4 linked regions of the Alicycliphilus denitrificans K601 genome follow. The protein of the gene in region 1 interacts with the protein of each later gene in a pairwise test. Links are inferred from orthologs where the notes say so. Each region holds a gene or a part of one and is shown in the gene's direction. Other genes may lie near its edges. The genes, in order: secA, secB, secG and ALIDE2_RS11225.

Region 1 (6,090 bases):
GTCAATGCCGTCAGCCGGGCCAGGGTCGGCGATTCCTGCGTGGCCTGGTGCAGTGAGATGGCGTAATGGCGACGGTTCATGGCAATCGGGGCAGGCGCCAGCGGCGACGGGGAGCAGGGTGGGGATTATTGCGGATGCCCGGCCAGCGCGTGGCGCCCGTGGCGGCCGGCCATTGTGCAAAGGTAGAATTGCCGGTTTCGGGCTCGCCGCGCTGGTTGCAGGCAATTGCAATTTTGGGCGAATGCCCCATCTGGATTCACTTCATCTTAGGGACTCCGGTCGCTCTGCCGCCTCGCTTGCGTGCAGCGCGGTCCTGCTTGCATGGCCACCAATTTCCTCACCAAACTGTTCGGCAGCCGCAACGACCGGCTGCTCAAGCAATATCGCAAGACGGTTGCGCGCATCAATGCCATAGAGCCCGAGTACGAAAAGCTCAGTGATGAGGCGCTGCGCAGCAAGACGCAGGAATTCAAGGACCGCATCGCCAAGGGCGAATCGCTCGATGCCATCCTGCCCGAGGCTTTCGCCGTGGTGCGCGAGGGCTCCAAGCGCGTGATGAAGATGCGCCATTTCGACGTGCAGCTCCTCGGCGGCATGGCGCTGCACCACGGCAAGATCGCCGAGATGCGCACGGGCGAGGGCAAGACGCTCACGGCCACGCTGCCCGTGTACCTGAACGCCCTGTCGGGCAAGGGCGTGCATGTGGTCACGGTGAACGATTACCTCGCGGGCCGCGACGCGCAGTGGATGGGGCGCCTGTACAACTTCCTGGGCCTGACCGTGGGGGTGAACCTGCCCCAGATGCCGCGCGAGGAGAAGCAGGCCGCCTATGGCGCCGACATCACCTATGGCACGAACAACGAGTACGGCTTCGACTACCTGCGCGACAACATGGTGTACGACTCCCGCGAGCGCGTGCAGCGCGGGCTCAACTACGCCATCGTGGACGAGGTGGACTCCATCCTGATCGACGAGGCGCGCACGCCGCTCATCATCAGCGGCCAGGCCGAGGACCACACGGCCATGTACGTGGCCATGAACAAGGTGGTGCCGCTACTCACGCGCCAGGAGGGCGAGGCCGACCCGCGCACGGGCGAGGGCGTGATCAAGCCCGGCGACTTCACGGTGGACGAGAAGACGCACCAGGTGTTCCTGACCGAGCAGGGCCACGAGAACGCCGAGCGCATCCTGGTCAGCCAGGGGCTGATCCCCGAAGGCGCGTCGCTCTACGACCCGGCCAACATTTCGCTGGTGCACCACCTGTACGCCGCGCTGCGCGCCAACCACCTGTACCATCGCGACCAGCACTACGTGGTGCAGAACGGCGAGATCGTCATCGTGGACGAGTTCACGGGCCGCTTGATGGCCGGCCGCCGCTGGAGCGAGGGTCTGCACCAGGCCGTCGAGGCCAAGGAGGGCGTGCAGATCCAGGCCGAGAACCAGACGCTGGCCTCGATCACGTTCCAGAACTACTTCCGTCTCTACGGCAAGCTCGCCGGCATGACCGGCACGGCCGACACCGAGGCCTACGAGTTCCAGGAGATCTACGGCCTGGAGACCGTGGTGATCCCGCCCAACCGGCCGAGCCGCCGCGACGACCAGCTCGACCGCGTGTACAAGACCACGCGCGAGAAGTACGAGGCCGCCATCGCCGACATCCGCGAGTGCCACGAGCGCGGCCAGCCTGTGCTGGTGGGCACCACGTCGATCGAGAACTCCGAGATCATTGACGAGCTGCTGAACAAGGTCGGGTTGCCGCACCAAGTGCTCAACGCCAAGCAGCACGCGCGCGAGGCCGACATCGTGGCCCAGGCGGGACGCCCGGGCATGATCACCATCGCCACCAACATGGCCGGCCGTGGCACCGACATCGTGCTCGGCGGCAACGTGGAGAAGGCCGTGGCTGCGCTGGAGGCGGACGAGTCCCTTGCGCCCGAGCAGCGCGAGGCGCAGATCGAAGCGCTGCGCGCCCAGTGGAAGGTGGACCACGACAAGGTCACGGCGCTGGGCGGCCTGCGCATCATCGCCACCGAGCGGCACGAATCGCGCCGCATCGACAACCAGCTGCGCGGCCGCTCGGGCCGCCAGGGTGACCCGGGCTCCTCGCGCTTCTACCTGAGCCTGGACGACTCGCTCATGCGCATCTTCGCAGGCGACCGCGTCAAGGCCATCATGGACCGCCTGAAGATGCCCGACGGCGAGGCCATCGAGGCGGGCATCGTCACGCGCAGCATTGAGAGCGCGCAGCGCAAGGTCGAGGCGCGCAACTTCGATATCCGCAAGCAGCTGCTCGAATACGACGACGTGGCCAACGACCAGCGCAAGGTGATCTACCAGCAGCGCAACGAGATCCTGGACGCGCCCGACCTGTCGGCTCTGATCGCCGCCATGCGCGACGACTGCCTCACCGATGTGGTGCGCCAGCACGTGCCTGCCGAGTCCGTTGAGGAACAGTGGGACCTGGCGGGCCTTGAGAAGGCCCTGGCCAGCGACTGGCAGGTCCAACTGGCGCTGCAGCAGGAGGTGCAGGGCTCGGACGCCATCACCGACGAGGAAATCCTGGAGAAGGTGCTGCAGGCCGCGCGCGAGGCCTTCGAGGCCAAGGTGGCCCAGGTGGGCGCCGAGAACTTCACGCAGTTCGAGCGCATGGTGCTGCTGCAGAGCTTCGACACCAACTGGCGCGACCACCTCTCCGCGCTCGACTACCTGCGCCAGGGCATCCATCTGCGCGGCTACGCGCAGAAGCAGCCCAAGCAGGAATACAAGCGCGAGGCCTTCGAGCTGTTCCGTCAGCTCATCGACCAGGTCAAGAACGAGGTCACGCGCCTGATGATGACCGTGCAGGTGCAGTCCAATGCCCAGCTCGACGAGGCCACCCAGGCCATGGAGGAGCGCGGCGAGGGCATCAGCAACGTGACCTACACCTCGCCCACCGAGACCGGCGAGGTCGAGACCCTGGTCGATGCCCAGACCGCCAGGGCCAAGCAGGCGGCCGTGCCCGGCGTGCGCGTGGGCCGCAACGACCCCTGCCCCTGCGGCAGTGGTAAAAAATACAAGCAGTGCCACGGCAAGCTCGCCTGATGCTGCGGCCATGAACGGACACGGGCTGCGGCCCGTGTTTGCTTTTCAACCCCTTGTTTGTCCCAGGAGCGTTCCATGCCCGTCAATCTTTCCGCCCCCCAGGCCGCAGACCTGCACCCCGTCGCCGGGGTGCGTATCGGCGTTGCCGAGGCCGGCGTGCGCAAGGCCAACCGCAAGGATCTGACCGTATTTCTGCTCGACGAGGGGACGACGGTGGCCGGCGTGTTCACGCAGAACCGCTTCTGCGCCGCGCCGGTGCAGGTGTGCCGCGAGCACCTGGACGGCGGCCAGGCCATCCGCGCCATGGTGGTCAACACGGGCAATGCCAACGCCGGCACGGGCTCCGACGGCCTGGCGCGCGCGCGCGCCACCTGCGAGGCGCTGGCGGGCCAGCTGGGGCTGGCCGCCAGCCAGGTGCTGCCGTTCTCCACCGGCGTGATCATGGAGCCGCTGCCTGTCGAGCGCATCACTGCTGCCCTGCCCGCGGCGCTGGCCGACGCGCAGCCCGCCCACTGGGCGCGCGCGGCCGAGGGCATCATGACCACCGACACCGTTCCCAAGGCGTTCGGCACGCAGGTGCAGATCGGCGGCGCCACGGTGTCCGTCACTGGCATTTCCAAGGGCGCGGGCATGATCCGCCCGAACATGGCGACCATGCTGGGCTTCCTGGCCACGGACGCCTGCATCGCGCCCGACCTGGTGCGCGACCTGGTGCGCGATCTGGCCGAACAGTCCTTCAACCGCATCACCATCGACGGCGACACCAGCACCAACGACTCCTTCGTGCTGGTGGCCACGCACAAGGCCGCGCACGCGCCCATCACTTCGCTGGAGAGCAGCGAGGGCCGGGCGCTCAAGGCCGCGCTGCTGCAGGTGGCGCAGCAGCTGGCCCAGGCCATCGTGCGCGACGGCGAGGGCGCGACCAAGTTCATCACCGTGCGCGTGGAGGGCGGCAGGACGGCCGGGGAATGCCGCCAGGTGGCCTATGCCATCGCCCATTCGCCGCTGGTCAAGACGGCCTTCTTCGCCAGCGACCCGAACCTAGGGCGCATCCTCGCCGCCGTGGGCTACGCGGGCATCGCAGACTTGGACCAGACGCTGATCGACCTGTATCTGGACGACGTGCACGTGGCCGTGCAGGGCGGGCGCAACCCGCAGTACCGCGAGGAGGACGGCCAGCGCGTGATGAAACAGCAGGAGATCACCGTGCGCGTGGTGCTGGGGCGCGGCGACGCGCAGGACACCGTGTGGACCTGCGACCTGAGCCACGACTACGTGACCATCAACGCCGACTATCGCTCCTGATTGCTTTTGTTTTGATAGCTTCCACCGCTTGCTGGATAAGCGCTAGAGCCCTAAATGACAGATAGATTCGACCAGCTGATCGCACGCGCCGAGCAGCTCATCTCCCGCATCGAGGCCGTGCTGCCGCGGCCGCTGTCGGCGCCCGACTGGTCCGCCGCCATCGCCTGGCGCTACCGCCGCCGCAGCGGCGGCCACGGCGTGCTCGAACCCGTGCGTCACGTGGCCGGCATGCGCCTGTCCGACCTCAAGGAGATCGACGCGCAGAAGGAGAAGATCCAGCGCAACACGCAGCAGTTCGTGGATGGCAGGCCCGCCAACAACGTGCTGCTGACGGGTGCGCGCGGCACGGGCAAGTCCTCGCTCATCAAGGCATGCCTGAACAGCTACGCGCCGCAGGGCCTGCGTCTGATCGAGGTGGACAAGGCCGACCTGACCGACCTGCCCGACATCGTGGAAGTGGTCTCGGGCCGGCCCGAGAAATTCATCATCTACTGCGACGACCTGAGCTTCGAGGAGGGCGAAGGCGGCTACAAGGCGCTCAAGTCCATCCTCGACGGCTCGGTAGCGGCAAGCACGCCCAACGTGCTGGTTTATGCGACGAGCAACCGCCGCCACCTGCTGCCCGAGCAGATGAAGGACAACCTGAGCTACACCACCGCGCCCGACGGCGAGATCCACCCCGGCGAGGTGGTCGAGGAGAAGATCTCCCTGTCCGAGCGCTTCGGCCTGTGGGTGAGCTTCTACCCGTTCAGCCAGGACGAATACCTGGCCATCGTCGCGCAGTGGCTGTCGGCGTTGGGCGTGGGGTCGCAGGACATCGAGGCCGCGCGCCCCCAGGCGCTGGTCTGGGCGCTGGAGCGCGGCTCGCGCAGCGGCCGCGTGGCCTACCAGTTCGCGCGCGACTTCGCCGGGCGGCAGGGCGCATGACCCGCAAGCACACCGAGGTCGCCGTCGGCATCCTGCTCAGGCAGGACGGCGCCCTGCTGCTGTCCACGCGGCCCGAGGGCAAGCCCTACGCGGGCTACTGGGAGTTCCCGGGCGGCAAGATCGAGGCCGGCGAGACCGTGGAGCAGGCGCTGCGCCGCGAGCTCATCGAGGAACTGGGCGTGACCATCGGCCCCGCCGAGGTCTGGAAGGTGACCGAGCACGACTACCCCCACGCCCTGGTGCGCCTGCACTGGTGCAAGGTGCACGAGTGGAGCGGCGAGTTCGAGATGCGCGAGGGCCAGGCGATGCTCTGGCAGCAGTGGCCCGTACAGGTCAGGCCCGTGCTGCCGGGCGCCTATCCCGTGCTGCAGTGGCTGGCCGAGGAGCGCGGCGAGACGTTCGATCCGTCCGCGCTCGATTAACTATCGAAATAATAGCTTTCAGCGCTTGATGGACAAGCGCTGGAGGCCGATTTCATCCATATTCACGGAAGGCGCTTGGGATCGCCGTACTCCGCATCCTCGGGTGGCGATTCGGCAGGCACGCGGAAATCCTCGTTCGCCCAGGCGCCCAGGTCGATCTGCTTGCAGCGCTCGCTGCAGAACGGCCGGAACGGGTTGGCCGGGCCGTAGAGGCTGGGCCCGCCGCAGGTGGGGCAGGGCACGGTGCGCGGATTGGCCGGGCTGTTCATCTCAGGCGCATAGCGTCAGCTCGAAGGCCGCGTCCTCGTTGCTTGGCACCAGCTTGCCGCCTTCCTCCTGGCGCATGAGCCGCACC
Region 2 (7,393 bases), 140 kb from region 1 along the record:
CCTTGCGCAGGATGGTCAGCGTGACCTTGGTGTTGGGCTCGCCGCGCATGCGCTTGACGGCCTCGTTGAGCGTCAGGCCCTTGACGGCCGTGTCGTCGATCTTGGTGATCAGGTCGTTGGTCTTGAGGCCCGCGCGGTCGGCAGGCGAGCCCTCGATGGGCGAGACGATCTTGATCAGGCCGTCCTCCTGCGTGATCTCTATGCCCACGCCCACGAAGCGGCCCGTCGTGCCCTCGCGGAATTCCTTGAAGGACTTCTTGTCGAAATACTGCGAATGCGGGTCCAGGCTGGAAACCATGCCGGCGATGGCGTCGGTGATGAGCTTCTTGTCATCGACCGGCTCCACGTAGTCGGTTTTGATCAGTCCGAACACGGCCGACAGCTGCTGGATCTCTTCCAGCGGCAGCGGCGCCATCGCGCCGCGCGCCACGGTCTGCAGCGACACCGTGGTGAGGGCCCCGGCCACGACTCCGACCGATATCCATCCCGCAATTTTCAGTTTGTGGCCCATAAAACACCTTTACCGCTTCGAACCAATATACACCTTGGAAGTGCACGGCTGCGGGCAGTTCCCGCGCTTCTGCCCATTTTTTAGGCTCAGGCCTTGCCCTGCGCGGCCACGGCGGCGGCGGCCTTGGCGGCGGCCTCGGCGTCGCCCAGGTAGTAGCTGCGCAGGGGCTTGAGTTCCGCGTCCAGCTCGTACACCAGCGGGATGCCGTTGGGGATGTTCAGCCCCACGATGTCTTGGTCGGAGATGCCGTCCAGGTACTTGACCAGCGCGCGGATGGAGTTGCCGTGCGCTGCGATCAGCACACGCTTGCCCGAGCGGATCGTTGGCGCGATGGCTTCGTTCCAGTAGGGCAGCACGCGCGCCACCGTGTCCTTGAGGCACTCGGTCAGCGGCACCTGCTCGGGCGCCAGGCCCGCGTAGCGGATGTCGCCGCGCTCGCAGCGCGGGTCGGTGGGCTCCAGGGCCGGCGGCGGCGTGTCGTAGCTGCGGCGCCACACCAGCACCTGCGCGTCGCCGTACTGCTTGGCCATGTCGGCCTTGTTCAGGCCCTGCAGCGCGCCGTAGTGGCGCTCGTTCAGGCGCCAGCTGTGCTCCACGGGCAGCCAGGTGCGGTCCATCTCGTCCAGACAGTGCCACAGCGTGCGCGTGGCGCGCTTCAGGACGCTGGTGTAGGCCAGGTCGAACTCGTAGCCCTCGGCCTTGAGCAGGCGGCCGGCGTTCTTGGCCTGTTCGATGCCGGTTTCGGTCAGATCCACGTCGGTCCAGCCGGTGAAACGGTTTTCGAGATTCCACGTGGATTCGCCGTGGCGGATCAGAACGAGTTTGTGCATGGTGTCCCTAGGGCGTTCAGGTCAAAACCCATCATTTTAGAATCACGTGCTTTGCTTCCTTCCAAGGACCCCCGTGAACTTCATCCTCGACAACTGGTATTTGGTCTTCCTCGCGCTGGCCTCGGGCGTCATGCTCCTGATGCCCGTGCTCAAGGGCGCGGGGGCCGGCTCGCTGAGCGCGGCGCAGGCCGTGCAGCTCATCAACCGCGAGAAGGCGATCGTCATCGACGTGTGCGAGCCCGAGGAATTCGCCGCGGGCCATGTGGGCGGCGCCAGGAACATTCCCCTGGGACAGCTGCAGGAGCGCCTGCCCCAGGTCGCCAAGAACAAGGCCGTGCCGCTCATCCTGGTGTGCGCCAAGGGCGCGCGCGCCTCGCGCGCCGCGTCCATCGCCAAGGGCCTGGGCTACGACAGGGCGCAGGCCCTGGCCGGCGGCCTGAGCGCCTGGCGCGAGGCCAACATGCCGGTGGAAAAGGCCTGATCCGGCTCTATTCGCATTCTGTTGTTTCCCGTGAAAGGTCGCCTTGCCATGCAAGCCGTGAAGATGTACACCACCGCCGTGTGTCCCTACTGCATCCGCGCCAAGCAGCTGCTCAAGTCCAAGGGCGTGGAGCAGATCGAGGAGATCCGCGTGGATGCCGACCCGGCGGCGCGCGTGCACATGATGGAGATCACCGGCCGGCGCACCGTGCCGCAGATCTTCATTGGCGACACCCATGTGGGCGGGTATGACGACCTCGCGGCGCTGGACGGCCGCGGCGGCCTGATGCCACTGCTGGGCGCCCTGACTTAGCCGGCCCGGATGCATCACCCGGGCGTTGCATAATGCGTCCCAAGTTGCCCGCTGCGGGAGCCTTTCCCGGGCGGGCTTTGTTTTGACCGAAAGACCGAGACCATGGCCACCGAAGAAACCCCCGTGTTCCAGATCCAGCGCGTGTACCTGAAGGACCTGTCGCTGGAGCAGCCCAATTCCCCCGCCATCCTGCTCGAACAGGAGCAGCCCAGCGTGGACATCCAGCTCGGCGTCCAGGCCACGCCCGTCGCCGAGGGCATCTTCGAGGTCGCCGTGACGGCCACCGTGCAGACCAAGATCAAGGACAAGACCGTGTTCCTGGTCGAGGCCAAGCAGGCCGGCATCTTCGAGATCCGCAACGTGCCCGAGGAGCAGATGGGCGCCATCGTGGGCATCGCCTGTCCGCAGATCATCTACCCCTACCTGCGCGGCAACGTGGCCGACACCATCACGCGCGCGGGCTTCCCGCCCGTGCACCTGGCGGAAATCAACTTCCAGGCCATGTACGAGCAGCAGCAGGCCGCCGCGGCCGAGGCAGGCAACGGCGCCACGCAGTAAGTCGGTACATCGGGCGATTGGAGGTATTTTTGGTCTTCAGTGCCCGCGTAGCAAGCGTGATAAGCTATGAAAATCGTAGTCCTCGGCGCCGGTGCCTGGGGTACGGCCATGGCCATGAGCGCCGCCGCGCATGCGGTCGGCCATGACGTGACCCTGTGGGCGCGGGACGCGCAGCAGGCCGCCGGCATGCAGGTCGCGCGCAGCAACCAGCGCTATCTGCCCGGCCTGGCATTCCCGCCCAGCCTGCGGGTGCAGGCGGGCGATGCCCGCGCGCTCGCGGACCAGGCAGAACTCGTCATCATCGGCACGCCCATGGCGGCGCTGCGCGGCATGCTGCTGCTGCTGCGGGACTGCGCCGCGCCCATCGCCTGGCTGTGCAAGGGCTTCGAGGCGGACACGGGCCTGATGGCCCATGAGGTCTGCGCCGAAGTGGCGCCGCAGCTGGCCAGCGGCGCCTTCAGCGGCCCGAGCTTCGCCCAGGAGGTGGCGCGCGGGCAGCCCAGCGCCCTCGTCGCCGCAAGCCGCCATGCCCGCGTGCGCGATGCGCTCGTGGCGGCCTTCCACGGCCCCGCGCTGCGTGTCTATGCCAGCGAGGACATCGTGGGCGTGGAGGTGGGCGGCGCGGTCAAGAACGTGCTGGCCATCGCCACGGGCCTGTGCGACGGCCTGCAGCTGGGCCTGAACGCGCGCGCGGCCCTGATCACGCGCGGCCTGGCCGAGATGACCCGCCTGGGCCTGGCACTGGGTGCGCGGCCCGATACCTTCATGGGCCTGTCGGGCCTGGGCGACCTGGTGCTGACCGCCACGGGTGACCTCTCGCGCAACCGCCGCGTGGGCCTGTTGCTGGCCGAGGGCAAGAGCCTGCAGCAGGCGGTCGATTCGCTGGGACACGTGGCCGAGGGGGTGTACAGCGCCCGCACCGTGGTGCAGCGCGCGCGCGCCGCGGGCGTGGAGATGCCGATCGCCGAATGCGTGCTGGCTCTGCTCGACGGCCGGCTGCGCGCAACCGACGCCGTGGCCCGCCTGATGGAGCGCGAGCCTACGGTGGAGCGGCTCTGAGGCCGTGAGCATTGCGCGCGCCGCCGCGTCTGCTGGAAGACGCGCACGGGGCGGCGCTTGAATCCTCCCATTTCTTGGCGTAGCCTGCACTTCTCGCAAACTCCGAGGGGACATGCCATGCCGTATCCCACCTTGCCGGTCGTGCTGTCTGCCGCAGCCGTGCTGGCTGCCTGCGCGCCCATGTCCGCGCAGGCCCCGGGCGATGCCGGGTCCCATGCCATGGGGTTTTTTGTCACCAGCGGCAATCCCGGGCGCGGAGGCGATCTGGGGGGCATCGAAGGGGCTGACCGCTACTGCCAGGCGCTGGCGAGCGGCGTGGGCGCCGGTGCGCGCATCTGGCGGGCCTACCTGAGCACGGTGGCCACGGTCGCAGGCCCGCCGGTCAACGCGCGCGACCGCATCGGCACCGGCCCCTGGTACAACGCCAAGGGCGTGCTGATCGCCCGCAACGTAGAGGAACTGCACGGCGCCAACCACGTCAGCAAGCAGACCGCGCTGACGGAGAAGGGCGAGGTGCTCAGTGGACGGGGCGATGCGGTCAACATGCACGACATCCTGACCGGCTCGCTGCCCGATGGCCGAGCCTCCGCCGCCGCCAGCGACACCACCTGTGGCAACTGGACGCATGACGGCGCTGGCTCGGCACTGGTAGGCCACCATGACCGTATGGGGCTGGACGACAGCGTCGCGGCCAAGTCATGGAACTCCTCGCATGCCTCGCGCGGCTGCGGCATGGATGCCCTCAAGGCCACGGGCGGGGCGGGCCGGCTGTACTGCTTTGCCGCCGATACGCCGGCGGTGCCGCCGGCGGTGCCCTCCGGGCGCGCCATGGGCGGCGCGTCGGGCTATTGACGCGGGGCTTGCCAGCCCGCCCGCCGGCTATTGCGTTACCCGGAAACCCGATTTTTCGACGATGGGCCGCAGCGCTTCGCGCTGCGTCTTGGCCAGCCTGGCAACCTCGGCACCGGGCCTGCCGGTGGTGACGAGGCCGATCCGGACCATTTTCTCGGCGAACTCGGGGTCCTGGACGATGTCGATCATCGTTTTTTCCAGTTTGCTCACCACGGACTTGGGCACGCCGGCAGGAACGAAGGCCGCATACCAGCTGGCTGCGTTTTCAAATCCCGGAACGCCCTGCTCGAGAAACGTGGGGACGCCGGGAATGAGCCTGGAGCGCTCCGTGCCGGGAACCCCCAGGTATTTGATTTTCCCGGCCTTCACCAGCTCGCCCGCAGAAGCGACCGTGTCCATGCCGACGGGAAGCACGCCGCCAATTTCGTCGGTCAGCATGGGTGGAGCGCCCTTGTAGGCGACGGGTGTCAAATTCAAACCCATCTGCTGATTCAACTGCAGCAGGCCGAAGTGGAACACGCCGCCCAACGTCACCATGCCCACGCCGGTGTCTTTGGGGTTCTTTTTGATCCAGTCCACATATTCCCGCATCGAGGAAAAGGGGCTGTTGACCGAGGTGGTGGCCACCAACGGCGTATCGGCCAGCAACGCCACCGGGACGAGATCCTTGTCGGGGTCGAACGGCAGTTTGTCGTAGGTCAGTGGCTGGGAGACGAATGGCGGCGCCGGGCTGATCAGGATGGTGTTGCCATCCGCTGGTGAACGCTTCACCGTCATCAGGGCAATCTGGGTACCGGCCCCGGGCTTGTTGTCCACGATGACTGTTTTGCCCAGGTCGGTGCGCAGTTTTTCGGCCATGGCGCGCGACATGCTGTCCAATGCGCCGCCCGCAGGAAAGCCTATGACGATTTTGATCGGTGTATTGGATTGATCCTGCGCGACTGCGGCATGGGCCACAAGCGCGGCGCCCAGCGCGATGCCGGTGATTTTGGCGATGGATGAATGGAACATGTCTCTTCGCTCCCGGGGTTGGTGAAATTGCCTAATGCATCTGGATGGCATGCGTCACCAGCGTCAGTCCGCTGACGACCAGCAGGGCGCAGATCAGCTTGCGCAAAAGCTCGGGCGGCACGCGCCGCGCCCAGTGGTGGCCCATCACCACGCCGGCGGCGGCCACGGCGATCAGCACCAGCCAGCGCAGCCACAGGTCGGCATGGGACAGGCGCCCCGCGACGCCCATGGTCAGCAGTACCGAGCAGGCGCTGGCGGTGATCACCACCGGGGTACTGGCACGCAGCGCCAGCACGTCGGGCAGGCGCCGGCTCAGCCATGCAACTACCAGTGGGCCGGCGGTGCCGAACAGGATCTCCACCAAGCCAATCGCGCCGCCCGCGGCATGGCTCCAGGGGGCGGCCAGCTGCCGGCGCCGTGGCGCGGCGGTGCGCAGTGCCTGTGCACCCACCGCCGCTACGTACAGCCCCAGGGCCAGCAGGGGCCAGCGGCTGGCCAATTGCGTGGAGAGCCACAGGCCGGCCAAGGCGCCCACCACCATGCCGGGCAGCAGGCGCCGCAGCTCGGCGAAGTTCACGTGGCGCAGGTTCAGTCCGCCCAGCAGCAGCGAGGCCGGCACATCCAGCAGCAGGACCAGGGGCACCACTTCCGCCAAGGGCCAGCGCCACGCCAGCAGGGGCACGATGACCAGGGCCGAGCCGAAGCCCGTGATCCCCAGCACCACGTAGCCCAGCAGCACGACGGCCGCGGGGTAGAGTAGTTCGTTCACACCTTGTCCGCAGGTCAGGCGCAGGCTGGCGCCCAGCCGTCCGCATGGGCCGGAGTGGCGTCGGCATCCAGCGGGTACATAGGGCGGCTCAGGTGCTTGAATGGAAACAGGTCGTAGTCCGAGCTGCAGACGCCGGGCCCGCTGACGAGCACGACGTGCCTGGCGAAGGGCCCGAACCCGGCGCGGAAATGCTGGCGCGACTTGAGCAGCACATATCTGGACTGCGCGGGGTCCACACCGGCGTGGGTGAACACGCCCGTGTCGTAGGGTTCCTGGGGCCGCTCGCAGATGAAGACCAGCACCGTTCCCACGCGCAGCACGGCCGTGCGGCCCAGGCTTTGGCGCACGCCGGTGAACATGGGGCCGGTCACGGTGTATTCGCCATCCGTCAGGCGTTCCACCACGCCCGTCAGGCGCAGCGGGCGTCCCTTCAGGCCCAGGGCCGGCATGTCGGTCTTGCCGCCCACGTCCACAGTGACCTCGGCGCCCACGCCGCGCTCGAACAGCGTGGCCACCGTGGCGGGGTCCCAGAAGGGGCCGGCGACCACGTCTTCCAGGCCTTGCCTCAGCATCTCTTCGAGCACGTCCATGATGTCGGTGACGCCGCCGGCGCCACAGTTGTCGCCGTGGTCGATCAGCAGGACCGGGCCTTGCTCCAGGGTCTTGGCATGGGCGATCGCCTGCGGCACGGGCTCGCTCGGGAACACGAAGTCCGCGCGGCGCGACCAGGCCAGGTCGCATAGCTCGTCGAGCAGGCGCTGGCCTGCATCGAGCCTGCCGCGCTCGGCGGCGATGACCACCGACAGGCCGGCATAGGGGATATCCGACAGCGGAAAGCCGCCGAAGACCGATGCATTGCACACCTCGCCATCGCGCTCGGCCTGCATGGCCCGGTCCATGATGTCCTTCATGGGCTGCATGGCCGGCGTCTGGCGCAGCATGTGCGTGAGCATGGGCAGGCGGCGCCACAGCAGCACGGGCTGGCTGCGGCCTTCCAGCCGGGCGCGGAT
Region 3 (7,470 bases), 3.3 Mb from region 1 along the record:
TGGGGCCAGCATACGGTCACCATGGAGACGGGCGAGATCGCCCGCCAGGCATCCGGCGCCGTGCTGGTCAATATCGACGACACCGTGGTGCTGGCTACCGTGGTGGCGTCCAAGAACGCCAAGCCGGGCCAGGACTTCTTCCCGCTGACCGTGGACTACATCGAGAAGACCTACGCCGCCGGCAAGATCCCCGGCAGCTTCTTCAAGCGCGAGGCCAAGCCCAGCGAGCTGGAGACGCTGACCAGCCGCCTGATCGACCGCCCGATCCGCCCGCTGTTCCCCGAAGGCTTCTACAACGAAGTCCATGTGGTCATCCACACCATCTCGCTCAACCCCGAGGTGGACGCCGACATCGCCGCGATGATCGCCACGAGCGCCGCCCTGTCGGTGTCGGGCATTCCGTTCAACGGCCCCATCGGCGCCGCGCGCGTGGGCTACATCAATGGTGAGTACGTGCTCAACCCCGGCCAGACGGCGCGCAAGAACAGCCAGATGGACTTGGTCGTCGCCGGCACCGAGACCGCCGTGCTGATGGTCGAGTCCGAGGCCCTGCAACTACCCGAGGACGTGATGCTCGGCGCCGTGGTCTATGGCCACGAGCAGGGCAAGATCGCCATCGACGCCATCCACGAACTGGTGCGCGACGCGGGCAAGCCTGTGTGGGACTGGCAGCCTGAGGCCAAGGACGAGGCCCTGATCGCCAAGGTGGCCGAGCTGGGCGAAGGCACGCTGCGCGCCGCCTACCAGAACCGCAACAAGCAATTGCGCACGCAGGCCTGCCGCGAGGCCTATGCCGCCGTGAAGGCTGGCCTGACGGAGCAGGGCGTGGAGTTCGACGCCGTCAAGGTCGACAACATGTTGTTCGACATCGAGGCGCGCATCGTGCGCTCGCAGATCCTCGCGGGCGAGCCGCGCATCGATGGCCGCGACACGCGCACCGTGCGCCCCATCGAGATCCGCACCTCGGTGCTGCCGCGCACCCATGGCTCGGCCCTGTTCACGCGTGGCGAGACCCAGGCCCTGGTCGTCTCCACCCTGGGCACAGAGCGCGACGCGCAGCGCATCGACGCGCTGGCCGGCGAGTTCGAGGACCGCTTCCTGTTCCACTACAACATGCCTCCGTTCGCCACCGGCGAAGTGGGCCGCATGGGCTCGACCAAGCGCCGCGAGGTCGGCCATGGCCGCCTGGCCAAGCGCGCCCTGGTGGCCTGCCTGCCGAGCAAGGAAGAGTTCCCCTACACCATCCGCGTGGTGTCCGAGATCACCGAATCCAACGGCTCCTCGTCCATGGCCTCCGTCTGCGGCGGCTGCCTGTCGATGATGGATGCGGGCGTGCCCATGAAGGCGCACGTGGCCGGCATCGCCATGGGCCTGATCAAGGAAGACAACAAGTTCGCCGTGCTCACCGACATCCTGGGCGACGAGGACCACCTGGGTGACATGGACTTCAAGGTGGCCGGTACCACGGCCGGCATCACCGCCCTGCAGATGGACATCAAGATCCAGGGCATCACCAAGGAAATCATGCAGGTCGCGCTGGCCCAGGCCAAGGAAGCGCGCATGCACATCCTCGGGAAGATGCAGGAAGCCATGGGCGAGGCCAAGACCGAGATCAGCAGCTTCGCGCCCAAGCTCTTCACGATGAAGATCAACCCCGAGAAGATCCGCGACGTGATCGGCAAGGGCGGCGCCACCATCCGTGCGCTCACCGACGAGACCGGCTGCCAGATCAACATCGAGGAAGACGGCACCATCACCATCGCCGCTACCGAGGCTGCCAAGGCCGACGAGGCCAAGCGCCGCATCGAGGAGATCACGGCCGAGGTCGAGATCGGCAAGGTCTACGAAGGCCCGGTCACCAAGGTCCTGGACTTCGGTGCGCTGATCAACCTGCTGCCTGGCAAGGACGGCCTGCTGCACATCAGCCAGATCGCCCACGAGCGCGTGGAGAGGGTCGGCGATTACCTGCAGGAAGGCCAGATCGTCAAGGTCAAGGTGCTGGAGACCGACGACAAGGGCCGCGTCAAGTTGTCCATGAAGGCGCTCGCCGAGCGCCCCGCGGGCCTGCCGGAACGCGAGCCGCGCGAGCCCCGTGAACCGCGTGAGCCCCGTGGCGAACGCCGTGAGCGCCGGGACAATGGCGCGCCGGAGCAGCAGTAACCGTAAGGCCGCGCCGCGCCCCGGGGCCGGCGCATGGTGTTGCTATTGAAATAAGAGCTCCTGGCGCTTACTCCATAAGTGCTGGAGCCTTGAAACATTCCAATATTGCAATGAAGAATGTGATGCAAGCGGTAGAAATCTCAGCGTTCGGCCCGCCCGAAGGGCTGTGCCTTGCCGAACGCCCGCTGCCGCAGCCCGGTGCGGGCGAGCTGCTGATCCGCGTCGCGGCCAGTGGCGTGAACCGTCCCGACGTGCTGCAGCGCAAGGGGCATTACGCACCGCCGCCGGGCGTGTCCGACCTGCCGGGCCTGGAGGTGGCCGGCGTGGTGGAGTCCGGCGATGCCGCCGCCATGGCGCAGGCGGGCATCCGCGTGGGCGATCGCGTCTGCGCACTGGTCGCCGGCGGCGGCTACGCCGCGTACTGCGTGGCCCCCGTGGCGCAATGCCTGCCGGTGCCCGAGGGGCTGAGCGATGTGGAGGCGGCCTCGCTGCCCGAGACGTTTTTCACCGTGTGGAGCAACGTGTTCGACCGCGCGCGCCTGCAGGCGGGCGAGACCCTGCTGGTGCAGGGCGGCAGCAGCGGCATCGGCGTCACGGCCATCCAGCTGGCGCGCGCGCGCGGCGCCACGGTCATCGTCACCGCGGGCACGGACGAGAAATGCGCAGCCTGCCTGGCGCTGGGCGCGCACCACGCCATTAACTACAAATCGCAGGACTTCGTGGCCGAAGCGCAGCGCATCACCGAAGGGCGGGGCGTGGACGTGGTGCTCGACATGGTGGCGGGCCCGTACGTGGCGCGCGAGGTGGAATGCCTGGCCGAGGACGGGCGCGTGGTCATCATCGCCGTGCAGGGTGGGGTGAAGGCCGAATTCAACGCCGCCCTGGTGCTGCGCAAGCGCCTGACCATCACGGGCTCCACGCTGCGCCCCCGCCCCGTGGCCTTCAAGGCGGCGATCGCCAAGGCCCTGCGCGAGCAGGTCTGGCCGCTGCTGGCGTCGGGCGCGGTGAAGCCGGTCATCCACAGCACGTTCGCTGCGGCCGATGCGGCCCAGGCGCACGCGCTGATGGAGTCCAACCAACATGTGGGCAAGATTGTTTTGACATGGACGACATGACTCAGAAAAAGAAACTCATTGCCGGCAACTGGAAGATGAACGGCAGCCTGCAGGCCAACGCGGCCCTGCTGCAGGCGCTGCGCGACGGGCTCGGCGAGGCCGCCTGCGCCGTGGCCGTGGCCGTCCCGGCGCCGTACCTGGCGCAGGTGCAGGGGCTGGTCGCCGGCTCGGCGATCGCGCTTGCCGCCCAGGACGTGTCGCAGCATGAGTCGGGCGCGTTCACGGGAGAGGTCTCCGCGGCCATGCTGCGCGACTTCGGCACGCGCTACGTGCTCGTGGGGCACTCCGAACGCCGCCAGTACCACGGCGAGACAGATGCCGTGGTGGCGGCCAAGGCGCAGCGCGCGCTGGCGGCTGGCATCACGCCCATCGTGTGCGTGGGCGAGACTCTGGCGGAGCGCGAGGCGGGGCAGACGGAGGCCGTGGTCAAGCGTCAGCTGGCGGCGGTGGTGCAGTCCAATGGCCAGTGCATCAGCGAAATCGTGGTCGCCTACGAGCCCGTCTGGGCCATCGGCACGGGCCGCACGGCGACCCCCGAGCAGGCCCAGCAGGTGCACGCCGTGCTGCGCGCCCAGCTGGCGGCGGCGACCGAGCGCGCCGACCGCGTGTCCCTGCTGTACGGTGGCAGCATGAATGCCGCCAACGCGGCGCAGCTGCTGGCGCAGCCCGACATCGACGGCGGCCTGGTGGGCGGGGCCTCGCTCAAGGCCGCAGATTTTCTGCAAATTATTGCTGCAGCGCATGCTATACAAGCGCAAGCAGCTACGGAATTAGGAGCTGAAAAAGCATGAATGCAGTCGTGAACATAATCCTGGCGATCCAGATGCTGGCGGCGCTGGGCATGATCGGATTGATCCTGATCCAGCATGGCAAGGGCGCCGACATGGGTGCCGCCTTCGGCAGCGGCAGCTCCGGCAGCCTGTTCGGCGCCAGCGGCAGCGCCAACTTCCTGTCGCGCACCACGGCCGTCCTGGCGACGATCTTTTTCGTGGCCACGCTGGCCCTGGCCTATTTCGGCAATCAACGCCCCGCGAGCAGCGGCAGCGTGCTGGAAACGCCGGCCGCCGCCGTACCTGCCGCCGGCGCCTCCACGGCGGTGCCCGCGCCTGCCGCGGAGCCTGCATCGGGCGCCGCGCAAATCCCCACGAAGTGAGTGGACGAGGGGCGTCATAAAAAACCGCTTCTCCGCTTTGTGACAGGGTTTTTCCGGGGTAGAATCTTAGTCTGTCTGGAAAGCCAAAACCGTTTTTCCGGTCCTCATGCCATCCAGATGCATACAGCAGCCGTCGTGGTGAAATTGGTAGACACGCTATCTTGAGGGGGTAGTGGCGAAAGCTGTGCGAGTTCGAGTCTCGCCGACGGCACCAATCACAAGAGGCCACCTCCTGGCCCGCAAAGCGGGGCATGCGAGGTGGTCTCCAGCGATGAGTACATCCTCCAGATGAACCTCGATCAATACCTCCCAGTCCTTTTGTTCATTCTGGTCGGCATCGGTGTTGGCGTCGTGCCGCTCCTGCTGGGCTATGTACTGGGGCCCAACCGCCCGGATCCGGCAAAGAATTCCCCTTACGAATGTGGCTTCGAGGCCTTCGACGATGCGCGCATGAAGTTCGACGTGCGCTACTACCTCGTGGCCATCCTGTTCATCCTGTTCGATCTGGAAATCGCCTTCCTCTTTCCCTGGGCCGTGGCATTGCAGGACGTGGGGGCGACGGGCTTCGTAGCCGTCGTGATTTTCCTCTCCATCCTGGTCATAGGCTTTGCCTACGAGTGGAAAAAAGGCGCCCTGGATTGGGAATGAGCGGCGCCATGCAGGCGCCATACAAGGAATGACACGATGATTGAAGGTGTGATGAAGGAGGGCTTCGTCACCACGAGCTATGACGCCGTGGTGAACTGGGCCAAGACCGGATCCCTTTGGCCTGTGACCTTCGGTCTGGCCTGCTGTGCGGTGGAGATGATGCACGCCGCCGCGGCGCGCTATGACTTGGCGCGCTTCGGCGCCGAGGTGTTTCGTGCCAGCCCGCGCCAGTCCGACCTGATGATCGTGGCCGGAACGCTGTGCAACAAGATGGCCCCCGCTCTGCGCAAGGTCTACGACCAGATGGCGGAGCCGCGCTGGGTGATCTCCATGGGGTCGTGCGCCAATGGCGGCGGCTATTACCACTACAGCTACTCGGTGGTGCGCGGCTGCGACCGCGTGGTGCCGGTGGATGTGTACGTGCCGGGCTGCCCGCCGACGGCCGAGGCGCTGATCTACGGCATCATCCAGCTGCAGCAGAAGATCCGCCGCACCCACACCATTGCGCGCGTTTGAGGGGATTCGATGACCGACATTGCCATTCACCCTGAGAAGCTGCGCGACGCCGTGGCCGGTGCCTTGGGCGACAAGCTGCGCGAGATCCGGCTGGCGCTCGGCGAGGTCACCGTGGTGGTCGCCGCGGAGGACTACCTGGCGGCCATGGAGATCCTGCGCGATGCGCCGCAATGCCGTTTCGAGCAGCTGATCGACCTGTGCGGCGTGGACTATTCGACCTATGGCGAGGTGGGGACGGACGGGCCCCGCTACGCCGTGGTGACGCACCTGCTGTCGTTGTCGCTGAACCAGCGGCTGCGCGTCAAGGTGTTCTGTCCGGACGATGACTTCCCGGTCATTCCTTCCGTCACCGGAATCTGGAATGGCGCCAACTGGTTCGAGCGCGAGGCGTTCGACCTCTATGGCATCGTGTTCGACGGCCACAACGACCTGCGCCGCATCCTGACGGACTACGGCTTCATCGGCCACCCCTTCCGCAAGGACTTCCCGCTTTCGGGCCATGTGGAGATGCGCTACGACGCCGAGCAGCGCCGCGTCGTTTACGAGCCCGTGACCATCGAGCCGCGTGAGATCACGCCACGCATCATCCGAGAAGACAACTACGGAGGCCTGCACTGAGGCGGTTGTCCGCCAAGGTGTTCGATCATGGCTGAAATCAAGAACTATTCCCTGAACTTCGGACCGCAGCACCCCGCCGCGCACGGCGTCCTGCGCCTGGTGCTGGAACTCGACGGCGAGGTGGTGCAGCGCGCCGACCCCCACGTGGGCCTGCTGCACCGCGCCACGGAAAAGCTGGCCGAGTACAAGACCTACATCCAGTCGCTGCCCTACATGGACCGCCTGGACTACGTGTCCATGATGTGCAACGAGCAGGCCTACTGTCTGGCGATCGAGAAGATGCTGGGCGTCGAGGTGCCCCTGCGCGCCAAGTACATCCGTACCATGTTCGGCGAGATCACCCGCCTGCTCAACCACCTGATGTGGCTGGGCTCCAATGGCATGGACCTGGGCGCATCTACGGTGCTGATGTACACCTTCCGCGAGCGTGAGACCCTGTTCGACATGTACGAGGCGGTCTCCGGCGCGCGCATGCATGCGGCCTACTTCCGTCCCGGCGGCGTGTACCGCGACCTGCCTGACACCATGGCGCAGCTCAAGCCGAGCAAAGTGCGCAACGCTAAGGCCCTGGAGGAGTTCAACCGCAACCGCCAGGGCGGCCTGCTGGACTTCATCGACGACTTCTGCGCCAAGTTCCCCGGTTACGTGGACGAGTACGAGACCCTGCTGACCGACAACCGCATCTGGAAGCAGCGCACCGTGGGCATCGGCGTCGTCTCGGCCGAGCGTGCCCTGAATCTCAGCATGTCGGGTGTGATGCTGCGCGGCTCGGGAGTGGCCTGGGACTTGCGCAAGAAGCAGCCCTACGACGCCTACGACCGCGTCGAGTTCGACATTCCCGTGGGCAAGAACGGCGACTGCTACGACCGCTACTTGGTGCGCGTCGAGGAAATGCGGCAGTCCAACCGCATCATCAAGCAGTGCGTGGACTGGCTGCGTGCCAATCCCGGCCCCGTCATCGTCGACAATTACAAGATTGCGCCGCCGCCGCGCGAGCGCATGAAGACGGGGATGGAAGACCTGATCCACCACTTCAAGCTGTTCTCCGAGGGCTTCCGCGTGCCCGAGGGCGAAGCCTATGCCGCCGTCGAGCATCCGAAGGGCGAGTTCGGCATCTACCTCGTGAGTGACGGCGCCAACAAGCCCTATCGCCTGAAGATTCGCGCCCCGGGCTTTGCCCATCTGGCGGCGTACGACGAATTGACGCGCGGCCACATGATCGCCGACGCTGTCGCCGTCATCGGCACCATGGATATCGTG
Region 4 (7,237 bases), 1.4 Mb from region 1 along the record:
CCATCGCCGACCTGATCGAGCACCGCAGCCGCACCGAGTCGCTGGTGCACAAGGCTGGCTCGCGCCCCATGCAGACCGCGTTCGGCGAGTTCACCGCCCATGCCTTCCGCGACGAGCCCAGCCAGGGCGTGCACCTGGCGCTGGTCAAGGGCCAGTGGGACGCGCAGGAGAGCGTGCCCGTGCGCGTGCACGAGCCGCTGTCGGTGCTCGACACGCTGGAGTCGAGCCGCGCCATGCACTCCTGGAGCCTGGACGCGAGCCTGCGCTACATCGCCGCCCAGGGCCGGGGCGTGGCCGTGCTGCTCAACTGCGGCGAGACGGGCGAACAGCTGCTCGCGCAGTTCGAAGGCCGCGCCCGCGCCGCCCAGGCGCCCGAGCGCGGCCGCATGGACCTGCGCACCTACGGCGTGGGCGCGCAGATCCTGCGTGAAGTGGGCGTGGCACGCATGCAGCTCATGGGCCAGCCGCGGCGCATGCCCAGCATGGCCGGCTACGGCCTGGAAATCACCGGCTACATCCCCAAGGAATAAATCATGTTTGGCGCAGACAAAGGAACGGCGGACCGGCTGGATGGCCGGAAGCTGCACATCGGCATCGTGCAGGCCCGCTTCAACGAGAACATCACCAACGCCCTGGCGGCCGCCTGCCGCGCCGAGCTGCTCAGGCTCGGCGTGCAGGAGCAGCACATCCGCCACGTGCTCGTGCCCGGCGCGCTGGAGGTGCCGCTGGCGCTGCAGGCCATGGCCGAGCGCGGCGGCTACGACGCGCTCATCGCGCTGGGCTGCATCATCCGCGGCGAGACCTACCACTTCGAGCTGGTGGCCAACGAATCGGGCGCCGGCGTCACGCGCATCGGCCTCGACTACCAGATCCCGATCGCCAACGCCATCCTGACCACCGAGAACCTGGAGCAGGCCATCGCCCGCCAGAGCGAGAAGGGCGTGGACGCCGCCCGCGTGGCCGTGGAGATGGCCAACCTGCAGGAGGAGCTGTCGTGAGCGAGGCCTCCACGCCCGGGCAACCGATGCCATCGAAGCGCCCGCCGCGCCAGCCGCGCACCGGCCTGACCGCCACCGGCGCACGCAAGGCGGGCTCCAAGTCGGGGCGCTCGCGCGCGCGCGAATTCGCGCTGCAGGCGCTCTACCAGCACCTGGTGGGCGGCAACGACGCCACCGCCATCGACCTGTTCACGCGCGACCTGTCGGGCTTTCACAAGGCCGACGCCGCGCACTACGACGCGCTCCTGCACGGCTGCATCGAGACGGCCCAGCACATGGACGCGCTGATCGCGCCGCTGCTCGACCGCAAGATGGCCGAGATCTCGCCCATCGAGCATGCGGTGATGTGGATCGGCGTGTACGAGTTCCAGCACTGCCCCGACGTGCCCTGGCGCGTGGTCATCAACGAGTGCATCGAGCTGGCCAAGGAGTTCGGCGGCACCGACGGCCACAAGTACGTCAACGGCATCCTCAACGGCCTGGCGCCGCAGCTGCGCGCCGCCGAGGTCGCCGCCGACAAGGCCGCGGGCAAGGCCGGCTGACCCTTCGTTTCTTAGAGCGTGTTTACGATCTTACGCCCGCGCGCCGCCGGCCGCGGGCAGGCTGCTTCGCCATGAAATTCTCCACCCGCGCCGAGCGCATAGAACCCTTTTACGTGATGGAAGTGGCCAAGGCCGCGCAAGGCCTGGCGCGCGAGGTGGCCGGCACGCGCGAGCCCATGATCTTCCTGAACATCGGCGAGCCCGACTTCACCGCGCCGCCGCTGGTACGGCAGGCCGCCGACCGCGCCGTGCGGGACGGCCTCACGCAATACACCAACGCCCTGGGCCTGGACGAGCTGCGCGAGCGCATCAGCGGCTGGTATGCGGCGCGCTTCGGCGTGAATGTGCCGGCGCGGCGCATCGTGGTCACGGCGGGCGCCTCGGCCGCGCTGCAGCTCGCGTGCCTGGCGCTCATCGACGCGGGCGACGAGATCCTGATGCCCGACCCGAGCTACCCCTGCAACCGCCACTTCGTGAGCGCGGCCGACGGCCGGGCGGTGCTCGTCCCGACCACGGCAGAGGAGCGCTTCCAGCTGAGCGCCGCCAAGGTCGAGGCCGCCTGGGGCGCGCGCACGCGCGGCGTGCTGCTGGCCTCGCCCTCCAACCCCACGGGCACCTCCATCGCGCCGGACGAGCTGCGCCGCATCCACGAGGCGGTGCGCGCGCGCGGCGGCATCACGGTCATCGACGAGATCTACCTGGGCCTGTCCTACGAAGAGGCTTTCGGCCACACGGCCCTGGCCCTGGGCGAGGACGTCATCAGCATCAACAGCTTCAGCAAGTACTTCAACATGACGGGCTGGCGCCTGGGCTGGATGGTGGTGCCCGAAGCCATGGTGAGCGTGGTCGAGCGCCTGGCGCAGAACCTGTTCATCTGCGCCAGCACCATCTCGCAGCACGCGGCCCTGGCCTGTTTCGAAGCCGAGAGCATCGCCGAGTACGAACGCCGCCGCGCCGAGTTCAAGGCGCGGCGCGACTTCTTCATCCCGGCGCTGAACCGGCTCGGGCTGACCGTGCCCGTTCCGCCCGACGGCGCCTTCTACGCCTGGGCCGACTGCGGCGAGGCAGCGCGCAGGCTCGGCGTGCAGGGCAGCTGGGACTTCGCCTTCGAGCTCATGCGCCGCGCCCACCTGGCGATCACGCCGGGGCGCGACTTCGGCACGGCGGACACCGCGCGCTTCGTGCGCTTCTCCACGGCCAACTCCATGGCGCAGCTGCAGGAGGCGGTAGCGCGCATGCAGGCCCTGATCGGCTGACGATGTTCGAGTGGCCCGTGCGCATCTACTGGGAGGACACGGATGCCGGCGGCATCGTGTTCTACGCCAACTACCTCAAGTTCTTCGAGCGCGCGCGCACCGAGTGGCTGCGCTCGCTGGACCTGGGGCAGCAGCGCCTGCGGGAACTCACGGGCGGCATGTTTGTCGTAACCGACGCGCGCCTGCGCTACCTGCGCCCGGCGCGCCTGGACGACGAACTGATTGTTACCGCCAGGCTGCAGGAATGCGGCCGGGCTTCGCTCACAATCGAGCAGCAGGCGCTCTTGAAACCAGAGCAGATGAATCCCGAATTCCCTCCCGCGCTGCTGTGCGAAGGCAGCATCCGCATCGGCTGGGTGGAGGCCGCCACCCTGCGCCCGGCGCGCATCCCGGGCCCTCTTTTGGAACGACTCTCCTCATCATGAATTCCCAAGACATGTCGATACTGAGCCTGGTGCTCAATGCCAGCTGGGTGGTGCAGCTGGTCATGCTGCTGCTGCTGGCCGTCTCCGTGGCGAGCTGGGCCGCCATCTTCCGCAAGCTGTTCGCCCTGAAGCGCGTGAAGGCGCTCAACGAGGACTTCGAGCGCGACTTCTGGTCGGGCACCAGCCTCAATGAGCTGTTCGCGGCCGCCGCGCACAACGCAAAGAGCGCCGGCCCCATGGAGCGCATCTTCGCCAGCGGCATGCGCGAATACCAGAAGCTGCGCGAGCGCCGCATCACCGACCCCGGCACGCTGCTCGACGGCGCGCGCCGCGCCATGCGCGCGAGCTTCCAGCGCGAGATGGACGTGATCGAATCGAGCCTCTCCTTCCTCGGCTCGGTCGCCTCGGTCAGCCCCTACGTGGGCCTGTTCGGCACCGTGTGGGGCATCATGCACGCCTTCACGGGCTTCGCCGGCATGGAGCAGGTCACGCTGGCCACCGTGGCGCCGGGCATCGCCGAGGCGCTGGTGGCCACGGCCATCGGCCTGTTCGCCGCCATTCCCGCCGTGATCGCCTATAACCGCTTCGCGCGCGACATCGACCGCGTGGCCATCCACCAGGAGACCTTCATCGAGGAGTTCTCCAACATCCTGCAGCGCAACCTGGGCGCGCACCCCGCGTCGCCCTCGGGCCACTGAAGGGAGGTACGGCATGCCCGCAATGGCCTCGCGCAGCGGCACGCGCCGCCGCTCCATGAACGAGATCAACATGGTGCCGTTCATCGACGTGATGCTGGTGCTGCTCATCATCTTCATGGTGACCGCGCCCATGCTCACGCCCAGCTCGGTGAACCTGCCCTCCGTGGGCAAGGGCACCAAGATGCCCAAGACGCGCGCGGACGTCATCGTCGACAAGGACGGCGGCATACGCTTCAAGGCCGACGGCAACGAGCGCACCGTGCCGCTGCAGAACCTGGGCAGCACGGCCAGGAACTGGCTCAAGGACCAGCCGGAGGACACGCCCGTGCTCATCAGCGCGGACAAGAACGTCTCCTACGACTCCGTCATGAAGGCCATGTCGGCCCTGCAGGCCGCGGGCATTCCCCGCGTCGCCCTGGCCGTCAAGAGCGGCGGCTGACCACAAGGAGCCCCCACCCGCATGCACGCCACCAACGACCGCGACCAGTTCGCCCCACCGCGCCCGCCCGGGCGCATGCGGGCCATCGCGCTGGCGGTGCTGGCCCACGCCATCCTGATCGGCGCGCTGACCTGGGGCGTGAACTGGAAGAGCAGCGCCGACCAGCCGGCCGTCGAGGCCGAGCTCTGGGCCGCCGTGCCCCAGCAGGCCGCGCCGCGCGCGGCCGAGCCCCCTCCGCCGCCCGAACCCGAGCCCGAGCCGCAGCCCACCCCGGCTCCGCCGCCGCCTCCCCCGCCACCGCCACCGCCGCGCCAGGCCGAGCCTGACACGCACGAGGCCGACATCGCCCTGCAAAAACAGAAAAAACGCGAGGAAGAGCTGAAGAAAAAGCGCGAGCAGCAGCTGGAGCAGGAAAAGAAGGACAAGGAACGCCGCGAGCGCCTGGAGCAGGAGAAAAAGGAACGCCAACTGGCGCAGCAGAAGGCCGAGCACGAGAAAGCCGAGCGCGCGAAGAAGCTTGCCGAACAGAAACGGCTGGAGCAGCAAAAAGCCGAGCAGGAAAAGCAGAAGAAACTGGCCGAGGAGAAACGCAAGGCCGAACTCGAAGCCAAGCGGGCCGAGGAATTCCGCAAGGACCAGATGCGCCGCATCGCGGGCCTGGCCGGCGCCACGGGCGGCGAAACGGCCACGGGCACCGCGCAGCGCAGCGCCGGCCCCTCGGGCGGCTACGCCGGCAAGGTGGCGGCCAAGGTCAAGCCCAACATCGTCTATCCCGACCTGGTGGAAGGCAACCCGCGCGCCGAGGTCGAGGTGCGCGCCGCGCCCGACGGCACCATCGTCGGCACGCGCATCCTGCACTCCAGCGGCAACAAGGCCTGGGACGACGCGGTGATCCGCGCGCTGCAGCGCACCGAGACCTTGCCGCGCGACGTGGACGGGCGCGTGCCCTCCTCGCTGGTGATCGGCTTCCGCCCGAAAGATTGAGCTAGCAAAAAGAGAGCTGCCAGCGCTTGCCCTGCCTATATTTCAGGTAGTTTCATACCTAAAACAAAGGAGGGACAAGCGCTGGCAGCTATGTTTTTTGAAGAACCTTCAGGAACGCTGCTCGATCATGCGGTTGATGCGCAGCGCCGCCAGGGTGCACGCCACGCCCGACAGCAGGTACAGCGTGACGGCCCCCAGGCCGAAGCGGGCCGACAGCCCCAGCGCCACCAGCGGCGCGAACGCCGCGCCGATGAGCCAGGCCAGGTCGGCCGACAGCGCCGCGCCCGTGTAGCGGTAGCGGGCGGAGAAGTTGGCCGTGACGGTGCCCGATGCCTGTCCGTACGACAGCCCCAGCAGCACGAAGCCCGCCAGCAGGAACACGTTGCCGCCAAGCTCGCCCCCGCCCAGCAGCCAGGGCGTGGCCAGGCTGAACAGGCCGATCAGCACCGCCATGCTGCCCAGCAGGTTGCGCCGCCCCACGCGATCGGCCAGCCGGCCCGAGAGCGCGACGGCCGCGATCGCCAGCAAGGCCCCCACGATCTGCACGCCCAGCACCCCGGTCATGGAGCGGCCCGAGTACAGCGACATCCAGGACAGCGGGAACACCGTCACCACGTGGAACAGCGCGAAGCTGGCCAGCGCGGCGAAGGCGCCCAGCACCACGTTGCCGCCCTCGTCCTGCATCAGCCGCGCCACGCCCACGGGCTCCAGCTCCTTTTCCTCCAGCAGCTCGGCATAGGACTGCCCCACCACCAGCCGCAGGCGCGCGAACAGCGCCACCACGTTGATGGCGAAGGCCACGCAGAACGGATAGCGCCAGCCCCAGTCCAGGAACTCGGCCAGCGAGAGGCTGCCGTACAGGTAGGCAAACAGGCTGGCGGCCAGCACGAAGCCCAGCGGCGCGCCCAGCTGGCCCACCATGGCGTACCAGCCGCGCCGCTCGGGCGGCGCCGCCATGGCCAGCAGCGACGGCAGCCCGTCCCACGAGCCGCCCAGGGCCAGCCCCTGGCCGAAGCGCAGCGCGGCAAGGGCCACGATGGCCGCGGCGCCCGCCGTCCGGTAGCCGGGCAGGAAGGCCATGCCCACCGTGCACACGCCCAGCACGAACAGCGCCAGCGTGAGCTTGGTGCCCCGCCCCCAGCGCCGCTGCACGGCCATGGAGATGGCGGTGCCGAACGGCCGCGCGACGAAGGCGATGGCGAAAATGGCGAAGGCGGCCAAGGTGCCGTCCAGGTGCGACAGGAACGGGAACAGCAGCGACGGGAAGACCAGCACGCAGGCGATGCCGAACACGAAAAAGTCGAAATACTCCGACGCGCGCCCGATGACGACGCCCACGGCGATTTCGCCGGGGGTGACGTCCTCGTCCGTGTGGGCGCGCGACAGGGAGGCCGCATCCTCGTGGCCATAGACGGGGTATGCGATGGAAGCGCTACTCATATATTCCCAAGCTCCTTTTTGGCAGACACGAACCCGTTCTACACGCAAGCCCAACGATCAACAAGTGCGCTTTCACCAGGGCCCACACTGGGAAAACCCCTAACTACGCTCGGGTATAGCGCGGCAGCCCGAACGCCAAAAACCCATGCCTGACGCGCGGTTACCGTCATTTGTTTGATCCTGGACAAAATGTCCAGCCAGGAAAAACGCTAGCCGCATTACATTTGCGCCCGTCCGTAATTCGCGTTTACCCCTAGGCGTGCCCAGGCGCGGCCGTAGACGCATTCGCCACGTTCCTCGCATGATCCACATGAAGAAACTCCGCGGGCCTGCCTGGCTCGCCGCGGCCGCGGCCGTTGCCGGCCTGGCCGGCTGCGGCAAGACCGTCGTGCTCAATCCCGCGGGCGACATCGCCGCCCAGCAGGGCGACCTGGTCGTCACCGCCACCCTGCTGA

Evidence for each region.
Region 2: the proteins of secA (region 1) and secB interact in binary tests that used the Escherichia coli proteins (3 or more experiments, as listed by UniProt). The link is inferred for Alicycliphilus denitrificans K601 from one-to-one orthologs.
Region 3: the proteins of secA (region 1) and secG interact in binary tests that used the Escherichia coli proteins (3 or more experiments, as listed by UniProt). The link is inferred for Alicycliphilus denitrificans K601 from one-to-one orthologs.
Region 4: the proteins of secA (region 1) and ALIDE2_RS11225 interact in binary tests that used the Escherichia coli proteins (3 or more experiments, as listed by UniProt). The link is inferred for Alicycliphilus denitrificans K601 from one-to-one orthologs.

What each region holds. Positions count from the first base shown.
Region 1 is NC_015422.1:904,983-911,072, forward strand. What follows is about bases 1-3,281. They hold secA (preprotein translocase subunit SecA), read left to right. Parts: upstream 1-321; coding sequence 322-3,081; downstream 3,082-3,281. Other genes in these bases: ALIDE2_RS04305 (hypothetical protein), read right to left, coding at 1-80; argJ (bifunctional glutamate N-acetyltransferase/amino-acid acetyltransferase ArgJ), read left to right, coding at 3,157-3,281. In the rest of the region: more of argJ, read left to right, coding at 3,282-4,386; ALIDE2_RS04320 (ATP-binding protein), read left to right, coding at 4,441-5,313; ALIDE2_RS04325 (NUDIX domain-containing protein), read left to right, coding at 5,310-5,735; ALIDE2_RS04330 (DNA gyrase inhibitor YacG), read right to left, coding at 5,798-6,004; cell division protein ZapD, read right to left, coding at 6,006-6,090. UniProt on the Escherichia coli protein: Required for protein export, interacts with the SecYEG preprotein conducting channel.
Region 2 is NC_015422.1:1,039,557-1,046,949, forward strand. Bases 1,042-3,964 are described here. They hold secB (protein-export chaperone SecB), read left to right. Parts: upstream 1,042-2,236; coding sequence 2,237-2,692; downstream 2,693-3,964. Other genes in these bases: gpmA (2,3-diphosphoglycerate-dependent phosphoglycerate mutase), read right to left, coding at 1,042-1,341; ALIDE2_RS04990 (rhodanese-like domain-containing protein), read left to right, coding at 1,415-1,822; grxC (glutaredoxin 3), read left to right, coding at 1,871-2,134; ALIDE2_RS05005 (NAD(P)H-dependent glycerol-3-phosphate dehydrogenase), read left to right, coding at 2,759-3,751; ALIDE2_RS05010 (hypothetical protein), read left to right, coding at 3,869-3,964. Also shown: ALIDE2_RS04980 (S41 family peptidase), read right to left, coding at 1-511; more of gpmA, read right to left, coding at 598-1,041; more of ALIDE2_RS05010, read left to right, coding at 3,965-4,603; ALIDE2_RS05015 (tripartite tricarboxylate transporter substrate-binding protein), read right to left, coding at 4,631-5,614; ALIDE2_RS05020 (sulfite exporter TauE/SafE family protein), read right to left, coding at 5,646-6,383; ALIDE2_RS05025 (M81 family metallopeptidase), read right to left, coding at 6,398-7,393. UniProt on the Escherichia coli protein: One of the proteins required for the normal export of some preproteins out of the cell cytoplasm. It is a molecular chaperone that binds to a subset of precursor proteins, maintaining them in a translocation-competent state.
Region 3 is NC_015422.1:4,173,041-4,180,510, forward strand. The notes cover bases 2,746-5,745. They hold secG (preprotein translocase subunit SecG), read left to right. Parts: upstream 2,746-4,062; coding sequence 4,063-4,428; downstream 4,429-5,745. Other genes in these bases: ALIDE2_RS19860 (NAD(P)H-quinone oxidoreductase), read left to right, coding at 2,746-3,275; tpiA (triose-phosphate isomerase), read left to right, coding at 3,263-4,066; ALIDE2_RS19880 (NADH-quinone oxidoreductase subunit A), read left to right, coding at 4,717-5,076; ALIDE2_RS19885 (NuoB/complex I 20 kDa subunit family protein), read left to right, coding at 5,113-5,592; ALIDE2_RS19890 (NADH-quinone oxidoreductase subunit C), read left to right, coding at 5,602-5,745. In the rest of the region: pnp (polyribonucleotide nucleotidyltransferase), read left to right, coding at 1-2,160; more of ALIDE2_RS19860, read left to right, coding at 2,283-2,745; more of ALIDE2_RS19890, read left to right, coding at 5,746-6,210; ALIDE2_RS19895 (NADH-quinone oxidoreductase subunit D), read left to right, coding at 6,238-7,470. UniProt on the Escherichia coli protein: Subunit of the protein translocation channel SecYEG. Overexpression of some hybrid proteins has been thought to jam the protein secretion apparatus resulting in cell death; while this may be true it also results in FtsH-mediated degradation of SecY.
Region 4 is NC_015422.1:2,351,326-2,358,562, reverse strand. Bases 1,743-4,509 are described here. They hold ALIDE2_RS11225 (YbgC/FadM family acyl-CoA thioesterase), read left to right. Parts: upstream 1,743-2,798; coding sequence 2,799-3,221; downstream 3,222-4,509. Other genes in these bases: tolA (cell envelope integrity protein TolA), read left to right, coding at 4,380-4,509; ALIDE2_RS11215 (ExbD/TolR family protein), read left to right, coding at 3,933-4,358; tolQ (protein TolQ), read left to right, coding at 3,218-3,919; ALIDE2_RS11230 (pyridoxal phosphate-dependent aminotransferase), read left to right, coding at 1,743-2,796. In the rest of the region: ribBA (bifunctional 3,4-dihydroxy-2-butanone-4-phosphate synthase/GTP cyclohydrolase II), read left to right, coding at 1-530; ribH (6,7-dimethyl-8-ribityllumazine synthase), read left to right, coding at 534-998; transcription antitermination factor NusB, read left to right, coding at 1,025-1,540; more of ALIDE2_RS11230, read left to right, coding at 1,612-1,742; more of tolA, read left to right, coding at 4,510-5,342; ALIDE2_RS11205 (MFS transporter), read right to left, coding at 5,451-6,782; cyoA (ubiquinol oxidase subunit II), read left to right, coding at 7,084-7,237.